Priestia megaterium: one gene and its partner. The protein of the gene in region 2 interacts with the protein of the main gene of each other region in a pairwise test. Links are inferred from orthologs where the notes say so. Each region holds a gene or a part of one and is shown on either strand. Other genes may lie near its edges.

The links. The genes of interacting proteins can lie anywhere in the genome.
Region 1: the proteins of CEQ83_RS24945 (region 2) and topA interact in binary tests that used the Escherichia coli proteins (3 or more experiments, as listed by UniProt). The link is inferred for Priestia megaterium from one-to-one orthologs.

The regions. Positions count from the first base shown.
Region 1 is NZ_CP023317.1:3,969,844-3,976,277, forward strand. What follows is about bases 2,211-5,108. They hold topA (type I DNA topoisomerase), read right to left. Parts: upstream 4,749-5,108; coding sequence 2,673-4,748; downstream 2,211-2,672. Other genes in these bases: trmFO (FADH(2)-oxidizing methylenetetrahydrofolate--tRNA-(uracil(54)-C(5))-methyltransferase TrmFO), read right to left, coding at 2,211-2,466; dprA (DNA-processing protein DprA), read right to left, coding at 4,903-5,108. Outside these bases: ATP-dependent protease subunit HslV, read right to left, coding at 1-179; tyrosine recombinase XerC, read right to left, coding at 194-1,096; more of trmFO, read right to left, coding at 1,162-2,210; more of dprA, read right to left, coding at 5,109-5,784; sucD (succinate--CoA ligase subunit alpha), read right to left, coding at 5,848-6,434. UniProt on the Escherichia coli protein: Releases the supercoiling and torsional tension of DNA, which is introduced during the DNA replication and transcription, by transiently cleaving and rejoining one strand of the DNA duplex.
Region 2 is NZ_CP023317.1:4,854,225-4,858,845, reverse strand. What follows is about bases 1-2,918. They hold CEQ83_RS24945 (YigZ family protein), read right to left. Parts: upstream 1,819-2,918; coding sequence 1,183-1,818; downstream 1-1,182. Other genes in these bases: CEQ83_RS24940 (sensor histidine kinase), read left to right, coding at 2,257-2,918; CEQ83_RS24950 (LCP family protein), read right to left, coding at 1-987. Outside these bases: more of CEQ83_RS24940, read left to right, coding at 2,919-3,405; CEQ83_RS24935 (response regulator), read left to right, coding at 3,483-4,166; flagellar export chaperone FliS, read left to right, coding at 4,546-4,621.

The DNA.
Region 1 (6,434 bases), 880 kb from region 2 along the record:
GCATCAGCTACTGAACCTGCAAAGCCGGCAAGAACTTGCCCTTGAAATAGACGTCTTACTTTTCGAGCAGTATGTTTCATCACAACAGCATTTCCAAACGTTACTTGTCCGTCCCCAGACATGGCACATTGACCGTTATGCTGAACTGCAAAAATCGTAGTAGCATGGAAAGTAGACAAATTAACTCCTCCTTTTATGCGCGAGGATGGTGATTCATATAAACTGCCTTTAAACGATCCTTCGTCACATGTGTGTATATTTGAGTGGTTGATAAATGTTCATGACCTAGCATTTCTTGAACTGTACGTAAATCTGCCCCTTCATTTAACATATGAGTCGCAAAAGTATGCCGCAAAACGTGTGGACTAATATGTATATTCTCAGCGGTTTTCTTTACTAACTGATCAATGACTAAGCGTATGCCTCGGTCTGTCAACGGTGTCCCCTTATAATTTAAAAAGAGCGAATGAGTATCAGAAGGAGCCTTTTTTAAAAGAAGCTTTCTTCCATTATCTATATATACTCTAAGAGCGTCCTTGGCATAACAGCCAAATGGCACGTACCGTTGTTTTTTCCCTTTGCCATATACGAGCAAAGTTTGAAGTGAAAAATCTATATCGCTAAGCTTAATAGATGCACATTCACTCACTCGTATTCCGGTGGCATACAGCAATTCTAAGAGAGACTGATTACGCTGCCCTAACGGAGTTGTTAAGTCATTCATTTGAAATAATTTCACAATCTCCTCTTCATACAGGAAGCGAGGATTTCTCTCTTCCTTTTTAGGAAGGGTAACGAGCGCAAATGGATTATCTTCTACTAATTCTTCTCTATTTAAGTAACGATAAAACGTTCTCAAACAAGAAATTTTGCGTGACATCGATCTTTTTGAATACTGCTTTTCATATAGGCGTGTTAAAAACAGCCTTGCATCAGCATATGTAACACTTTGTAGGTTTTGTATTTGCTCTTCCTGCATAAAAGACATGAAGATACCTATGTCTTTTTCATAGCAGTCAACTGTATATTTTGAATAATTTTTCTCAATTTGTAAATATTCTAGAAAGGAATTTAATACATCTTTAACAAATTCCAATGTTATCACCTCACAAGGGCTACTAAATATTATCACAATTAAGTAGCCCTTGCAAACAATTTTGATTATTTTGTTGTAAAATTCTGAATAGTTTCCAATGCTCGTTTAGCCAGCGTTTCATTTCGTTCTTGTTTGTTTTTGATTCGCACTTCCAATTCTTTGAATAAGCCAAAGTTGGCATTCATCGGCTGGAAGTTTTTGGCGTTTGTATGTGTGATATAGTGAGCCATACTGCCAATCGCTGTTTCCTGCGGCAATACAACCAATTCTTCACCAAGCACGAGTCGAGCCGCGTTCATTCCTGCCATTAATCCGCTCGCAGCTGATTCTACATATCCTTCTACTCCCGTCATTTGTCCAGCAAAGAATAAGTCATCACGCTCGCGATATTGATACGTAGGCTTTAACAATTTAGGAGAATTAATAAACGTATTTCTATGCATAACTCCGTAGCGTACTACTTCTGCATTTTCTAAACCTGGGATTAAGCTTAATACTTCTTTTTGTGCTCCCCATTTTAAATGTGTTTGGAAACCTACAATATTATATAGTGTACCTGCTGCATCATCTTGACGAAGCTGAACAACTGCATAAGGTCGCTTTCCTGTTTTCGGATCTTCTAACCCAACTGGTTTCATTGGTCCAAAGAGCATTGTTTTTTCTCCGCGTGAAGCCATTACTTCAATCGGCATACATCCTTCAAAATAAATTTCTTTCTCAAATTCTTTTAAAGGAACCGTCTCTGCATTGATTAATGCTTCATGAAAGCGCTGGAATTCTTCTTTTGTCATCGGACAGTTTAAATAGGCAGCTTCCCCTTTGTCATAGCGAGATTTAAGATATACTTTATCCATATCAATGCTGTCTTTTTCAATAATAGGTGCAGCCGCATCGTAAAAATATAAATAATCTTCACTTGTTAACGCGCGCAGCTGTTCCGATAAATCTTTTGACGTTAGCGGACCTGTTGCAATAACAGTTGGTCCCTGTGGAATTTCCGTAATTTCTTCATTAACAACCGTTACGTTCGGATGGTTTTTAACGCTTTCCGTCACACGAGAGGCAAATTCGTGACGATCAACAGCCAGTGCTCCACCTGCTGGAACCGCACACTCGTCTGCTGAACGAATAATGACAGAGTCTAATAATCGCATTTCTTCTTTTAGCACACCCACTGCATTTGTTAATGTATTCGCACGCAGTGAATTACTACATACTAATTCAGCAAATTTGTCCGTATGATGAGCAGGTGTTTGCTTTACTGGTCTCATCTCATAAAGACGGACTTTCAAACCGCGCTTTGCGATTTGCCAAGCTGCTTCACTTCCAGCAAGACCTGCTCCAATAACATTAATTACTTGTTCATTCATTGTAAATCCTCCAACTTCATTTCTATCTTTTCTATCATTTTACTTATTCATTCACTTGTCTTTTCCTTTTTTAACGGGACAAAGAAAATGCGACATTACTCAATGTCGCTAATAACGTTTCCATTTTAGCACATGAAGCAATGTCGCCGCATCTTATATAACTGCTATTTTTAAATTTAAAGTGTGGGAATTCATCCCATTCTCTTTTACTGCTGAGCTTCCTCTTTATAATCACAACTTGTACAGACCACTTGAGTTCCTTTTTTCTGTTTCTTCTCTACAAGCAGATTTTCACATTTCGGACATTTTCTTGCAATCGGTTTATCCCAAGATACGAAGTCACAGCCCGGGAATCGATCACAGCCATAAAATGTACGCTTTTTCTTCGATTTTCGCTCAACGATATTTCCTTCTTCACATTTCGGACACTTTACGCCAATCTCTTTTACAATTGGCTTCGTGTTGCGACAGTCAGGGAAATTAGAGCATGCCATAAATTTTCCGTAGCGTCCCATTTTGTATACCATAGGTGAACCGCATTCTTCACAGTCTTCTCCGGCAGGTTCATCTTTAATCTCCACTTCGCGCATTTCTTTTTCAGCATGTTCTAAGCGTTTTTCAAAATCACTGTAAAATTCGTCAATAACACGCACCCATTGAACATTACCATCTTCCACTTCATCCAAATCGTTTTCCATTTTAGCTGTAAACTCTACATCTAAAATTTCCGGAAAAAACTCCAATACAAGCTCTAGTACAATTTCTCCAAGTTCTGTTGGAACAAAACGCTTGTTATCGAGCGCTACGTATCCGCGCTTTTGAATCGTATCAAGTGTTGGAGCATATGTAGACGGTCGGCCAATGCCTAGCTCTTCTAATGTCTTAACTAAACGAGCTTCTGTATATCTTGGCGGCGGCTGTGTGAAGTGCTGCTTTTCATCGATGTCCTTAGAATAAGCTACTTCTCCTTCTTCTAAGTCTGGAAGAAGATTTTCTTTTTCCTCCACTTGATCATCATTGCCTTCAACATACACTTTCATAAAACCTGGAAATTTAACTTTTGAGCCGTTCGCTCTAAATGTTACGTCTCCATTTTTCAAATCTACAGCCATTGTATCCATAATGGCAGGTGCCATTTGACTAGCAACGAAGCGCTCCCATACTAACTTATACAGTCGATACTGATCACGCGATAAGAACTCTTTTACCTCTCCTGGTTTACGAAGAGCTGAAGTTGGACGAATCGCTTCGTGGGCATCTTGCGCATTTGAATTCTTCTTTTCTTTACGCTTTTCCGTTGCCACAAACTGATTTCCGTACGCGTTCGTAATGTAATCTCTAGCTTCTGTTTGAGCTGTTTCTGAAATACGAGTAGAATCGGTACGCATATACGTGATAAGACCTACTGTACCTTCTTTTCCTAAATCAATTCCTTCATATAATTGCTGCGCAATCATCATCGTTTTTTTCGCTCGGAAGTTCAGTTTCCGCGCTGCCTCTTGCTGTAATGAAGACGTGGTAAAAGAAGGAGCCGCATTACGCTTTCGCTCACGTTTTGTTACTTTAGAAATTGAAAATTCGTTTCCATCTAATTGTTTAACAATGTTGGTTACATCATCTTCATTCGATAGCTCTACTTTTTTCCCTTGATATTCGATTAACTGGCCTTCAAACTGGTCGTTCCCTTTTTGAAAAGTTGCTTTTACCGTCCAGTATTCTTCTGGGATAAACTTTGCAATTTCTTTTTCACGATCAATAATTAACCGCACTGCAATTGATTGAACCCTTCCGGCACTTAATCCTTTTTTCACTTTTTTCCACAGCAATGGACTGATATTGTAGCCAACCAGCCTGTCAAGAATACGTCGTGCTTGTTGAGCATCTACTAAATCCATATTAATTGCTCGTGGATGTTTAAAAGATTCTTTAATCGCTTCTTTTGTAATCTCGTTAAATACTACGCGGCAGTCCGATGCAATGTCTACATCCAAACTGTGCGCCAAATGCCATGCAATCGCTTCTCCTTCACGGTCTGGATCGGCTGCTAGGTAAATCTTTTTTGCTTTTTTAGCCGCTGTTTTTAGTTCTTTTAAAACCGGGCCTTTCCCGCGAATTGTAATATATTTCGGGTTGTAATCTTGTTCAATATCAATTCCCATTTGACTTTTAGGTAAATCGCGAACATGTCCCATCGATGCTTTTACTTTATATTTCTTTCCTAAATAACGTTCAATTGTTTTAGCCTTTGCAGGCGATTCTACAATTACTAGGTAGTCAGACATCTATTTGTTCCTCCTCAAGAGGTAGAATAAAATCTTCATTATTATTAAATATTTGGTTCTTGTTTGTCAAATGTCAAAAAGATAAGTCATACGATTTTCCTACGTATCTCACTAGTATTTCATACCATGCAAGAATATGACTACTTTGAAACATTCATCTTATATACATCATTTCATCTGTAATATCAGCAGCGCTTTGCACAAGTTTTGCCCCTAATTGGATTAACTTATTCGTTCCACATGATGTTTCTTCAAAAATAGAACCCGGTATGGCAAATACTTCTCTTCCTTGCTGAAGCGCCTGGTCGGCGGTAATAAAAGATCCACTTCTTTCTTTTGCTTGCACCACCAACGTGCCTCCTGTTAATCCGCTAATGATTCTGTTTCTGCGAGGGAAAAACCATTTCGTCGGCTTCATAAACGGGGCATATTCAGAAAGCAGCAAATGATGCTGCGCAATTTCTCTTGCTAAATTTTGGTTTCCTCTTGGGTAAATATTATAAAACCCTCCGCCTAAAACTGCAATCGTTTTAGCTTTTTCAGCGATAGCCAGTTCATGAGCAGCCTGGTCAATTCCTAAGGCTAGCCCACTCACAACGACAAATTCTTCATGCAGCATCGGCTTAACAATACGAGTTAAAGCTGCAGTTCCATATGAAGTAGGATTTCTTGTTCCTACAACGCTTAAGCTTGCCGGAGCGTGTAAAAGAGACAAGTTCCCCCTTGCAAATAATACCCAAGGCGGATCATAAATATGGCGCAAAAGTTCAGGATATTCATCATCTAAGATGGTGACACATCGAATATTCTCAGCGTCATATTTATCTAGAATATCTCGTATTGGAATAGTTTGCAAATCTTTTTTTATTTGATTAGCACGTTCAATCGAGAGAGTCAATAGTTTTTGAAGCTGTGATGGAGAGTACTCGTAGAGATTTTGTAATGAAGAATTCTGTTGAAGTAGCGTAAAAATTTGTTTCCAATTAACAGATGGACAATGTGCTAAATGAATTAATTTTTCCCGTAAACCAGACATTCTACAATCTCCTTTTTAAATGGACAAAATAGCCCCCGGTCAAAGGAGGCTATATGTCTTCTATTAATGAGTCTTACACTGCTCGTAAATGCCTTGTTCTTTTAACACTTTAATAAGTGTTTCTCCCATAACAGATGGTGTTTCAGCTACTTGGATACCGCACTCATTCATTGTTTTAATTTTTTCAGACGCTGTCCCTTTACCACCTGAAATAATCGCACCAGCATGGCCCATACGTTTTCCTGGAGGCGCTGTTTGACCGCCAATGAAGCCGACAACAGGTTTTGTCATATTTGCTTTTACCCATTCTGCCGCTTCTTCTTCTGCTGTACCGCCGATTTCCCCAATCATAATTACTGCATACGTATCTTCATCTTCATTAAACGCTTTTAATACATCGATAAAGTTCGTGCCATTCACCGGGTCACCGCCGATACCAACAGCTGTTGATTGGCCAATTCCAGCTTCAGAAAGTTGGTGAACAGCTTCATATGTTAATGTACCAGAACGCGAAACTACACCTACATGACCTTTTTTGTGAATGTACCCTGGCATAATGCCAATTTTACATTCTTCCGGTGTAATAACACCTGGGCAGTTAGGCCCTACAAGACGCGTACGTTTTCCTTCCATATAACGCTTTACTTTTA
Region 2 (4,621 bases):
ATCTGAAGTTGATTCAATGCCTAAATGCTTGCGGAGCTTTTCACTTACTTTTTCCACTGAATCATTGTCTAGTTTGAAGTAGTAAACGCCGTTAATTTTTTCATCGCTACCGTCTAAGTTAATGGTTTCGATGTCTACTTTTTTCGAAGCGTAATCATAAAACGAAAGCATTTCACCGAACATTAAATTCGTTTTCATATTATCGCCAACCGCTTCGATAAGATTGCCATATTTATTAAGTGATCCAATGGAAGCAGCTTTTTTAATCATGGCTTCGATCAACTGCTGTTGTCTTTTTCCTCGCTCAATATCGTTGTCTTGTTTTCGTGTTCGAGCAACAGCTAACGCTTCTTCACCATTCAAATGTTGGTTTCCTGGTTTTAAGACAATAGCATTATGACGATCTTTTGAGTCCTTTTCACTCATCGCATAAGGTACATCAAAATCGATTCCCCCAAGTGAGTCTACAATGTCTGTGAAAGCTTTAAAATTCACTTTAACATAGTAATCAACAGGGACATTAAACAGCTGTTCTACCGTTTCTACAGTTGCTTTTGGACCTCCGTACGCATGCGCATGCGTAATTTTATCTTTTTTGTTCACTTCAGGTATATAAACCCGCGAATCTCGAGGTATGCTTACAAGCTTTACGGTTTTATTTGTTTCGTTAAAGGTCGCCAAAATCAAAGCATCTGTACGGGCTGATTTTCCGAACTTCCTGGTTTCACTGTCATCTACGCCCATAAATAAAATGGATATATCATCTTTTTTGGGATCGATTTTACGATCACGCATAGGAGAGTTATCGCGATCTCCAAGTCCTTCATAAGAATCAGAAGCTACTGTTTTAGCCTTAACAAATAAATAAGAGCCATAAGCGGTTGCAGAAAGCCCTAAAATAAGGATAGGTAACAGAAAAAATGTAAAAAGCCTTCGTTTTCTTTTCCGTTTGTTTACTCTTTTTTGAAAACGTCTATATTGAGCCATACGGTTTCTCCTTTTATTCGTATATTCGAACACTTATTGTGACACTTAGTATGTGTTATAAATTGGAATGTATGAATCAAACTCGTCAAAGCTATGCGTCTTTACGAGGTTTTTACTCATTGACAAGTAGCGCAACCATCAGAATAGTTGCGCTATTTATCAATTGTACAATGTTTTTTAATAAGAGTAAATAATTCATTCTACATCTTCTTCTAAATAGGTCGTCTCACCTGCTCGAATATCTGCTTGGCCGTTTGTTAGCTCGGTCATCCATTCAATAAATGCTTCTGTTTGAGCTTCCTCTACAAATGTTTCAATCTCTACCATGTCTGCGTAGTGGATTTCTTTTAATAGATAAACGGAACTGCGAAGCTCATTTTCTAATTTTCCAAGCCATGTATAGTCGACGGTTGTATGCATAACCGCCATGAGAGTTCGTTTGACTGTACCTAATTCATTTAACGCTTCGGAAACGGATTTTCCATACGCGCGCACCAATCCACCTGCGCCCAATTTAATACCTCCGAAATAGCGCGTAACGACGACTACCGTATCTTTTAAGCCTCTCTTTTTAAGCACTTCTAACATTGGTACGCCTGCTGTTCCACTTGGTTCTCCATCATCGTTTGCTTTTTGAAATTGATCTCGTTCTCCAATTAGGTAAGCTGAACAGTTATGAGTAGCATTCCAGTGCTGTTTTTTAATGTCTTGAATAAATTGCTGAGCTTCTTCCTCAGTTGTTACACGTTTCATATGACAAATGAATCTAGATTTTTGAATAGTGATTTCATGTGAACCTTCTTGTTTTACGGTATAATATTGTGATAACAATCAAAAAATCCTCCTTAGCGTTATAAATAGAAGAAAAACGGGTATTTACGTACTGTTTACTTGCTATTAGTATAAAATGTTTATGAAAAGACATCAATTAATCAAATTCAACATCACTTAAACAACCCATACAGAATATACGTTATAATAAAATAGTGTGCAGGCTTGTATAGCTAAATAATGAAATGATTTAAACAGGCAGTTAGTCACTGTTGAAGAGTGAGCGTAAATGGTAATCTATTCAAATAACGCGAGTCAAGCGTCGATTGATGTCGAGTTTGAGGGTACTAAAACAACCGTTACTTTTTGGATATAAAAAGTCAGATAGGGAGAAAATATGGATCTTATCCTCACAATTCAGATAGGTCATACGAATACTATATATAGCATGAACGTATAGACATTTCTCCGAATGTGAGTATAGTTTGGGGTGAGTAAATGTCGAAACATAAATTAACAAGCAAGGCACTTGATGAAATTTTTGAGAAGATTATTGGCACAGTGGGAGATAGTAAAAATGAAGTCTATCGCCTTTCTGAAGATGCCAGACAAGAATATCAGCAAATTAAAGAAGAGTTAGAAGTGTTAAAAGGAAAAGTTCTTGAGACGATAGAGCAAGGTGATAAATTGGAAACTCAGGCAAGGTTGGCTCGAAAGCGTTTGTCTGATGTGAGCCGACATTTTCAAATTTATTCAGAGCCTGAAGTAAAAGACGCTTATGAAAAAGCACACGAATTACAAACTAAGCTGCTGATGAATCAGCAAAGCGAATATCAGCTGCGTAATCGTCGAGATGAACTAGAAAGACGCTTGCTTACATTGGAAGAAACGATTAAACGTGCAGATCACTTAGTAGGTCAAATTTCCGTTGTGTTAAATTATTTAACAAGTGACTTAAAACAAGTAGGGGAAATAGTAGAAGATGCTATTCAAAAAGAGTATTTTGGCTTTCGGATTATTGAAGCTCAGGAAGAGGAACGGAAACGTTTGTCAAGAGAGATTCATGACGGCCCAGCTCAAATGCTTGCAAATGTTATGATGAGATCAGAATTAATTGACCGAATTTACCGGGAACGTAGTGCAAAAGAAGCAATGGAGGAAATTCGAGATTTACGAAAAATGGTTCGTTCTGCCCTATACGAAGTACGTCGAATTATATATGATTTAAGACCGATGGCACTTGACGACTTAGGTCTAATTCCGACGCTGCGTAAATATCTTGATACAATCGAAGATTATAACGAAGGCAAGCCTCGGATTACGTTTATTTCCATTGGACAAGAGAAGCGAACTGCTTCAAAATTAGAAGTAGCACTGTTTCGTCTAGTGCAAGAAGCTGTAACGAACGCATTAAAACATGCAGACGCGACGGAAATCCAGGTGAAGATAGAGTTCAACAATGAACACGCTATTTTGCTGGTCAAAGATGACGGCTGTGGTTTTAATCAAGAAGAGAAAAAAGAGAATTCGTTCGGCTTAATAGGAATGAAAGAGCGTGTTGATTTGTTAGATGGGACTATTTCTGTTCATTCGAAAATTAACCAAGGCACGCTTGTTATGATTAAAGTACCGATTATAGCCGCTTAAAAAGGCAGAGATATGTATATAAATAGGGGTCAATATAGAGTAAAACATTTGTTGTTCGATTTGGGGAGGAATCAAACATGCAGACAAGAATTATCATAATCGACGATCACCAATTATTCCGTGAAGGAGTAAAAAGAATTTTAGATTTCGAAAAAGATTTTGAAGTAGTTGCAGAAGGTGACGACGGTAGCGAAGTTATTGACCTTGTAGAAGAACATCAACCTGATGTTGTAATCATGGATATTAACATGCCGGCTGTGAATGGTGTAGAAGCTACGAAAAAGCTTGTAGAAGTAAATCCGGATGCTAAAGTTATTATCTTATCTATTCATGATGATGAGACGTATGTAACTCATGCCTTGCAAACAGGGGCACGAGGCTATCTGCTAAAAGAAATGGATGCGGATGCGTTAATTGAAGCGGTGAAAGTAGTTGCAGAAGGTGGTTCATATTTACACCCTAAAGTAACGCATAGTTTAGTAAAAGAGTACCGTCGACTAGCAGCTCAAGGACAGTCGTCTTCTTATCCGCACGAACCAATTGAGATTCGCCGTCCACTGCATTTGCTAACACGTCGTGAGTGCGAAGTGCTACAATTGTTGGCTGATGGTAAAAGTAACCGAGGAATCGGAGAAGCATTATATATTAGTGAAAAAACCGTTAAAAACCATGTGAGTAATATTTTGCAAAAAATGAATGTAAATGATCGCACGCAAGCTGTTGTTGTGGCAATCAAAAACGGTTGGGTAGAAGTAAGATAAGTTCAAAAGTCCGATATACCGCTAGGTATATCGGACTTTTTTTTTTCTTTTTATAACTTTTTTTGAAATTGTGGGTAAAAAGTCATGTGTAATGAGAGAGGAAACCAACCGATAAGTTAAGGGAAGAAGATATCTTCTAGGAAGGCGAAGGGTGATAGCTCTGTGCATTTACTCGTCCTTCAACTTTCGACAAAAGCATCCATACCTCAAAACAATGTCCATCCATTTGATGCAAGCTCTTGTAAAGGAAGGTCTTCAATACATTCAGATACATATGAGGTCGTAAAAGAATTTATTCAAACCTCAACTGGTATACTTTAAAAATTTAAGAGTTATAGCGCAACACATAGAAAATGGATTTAAAGAAGGCAAGAAGGTGATGAAGCTGAATTTTATAACGGAAGAATTAATCTATCATAAATCTCCTCAAGAGCTAACAGCTATGATGTATGAAA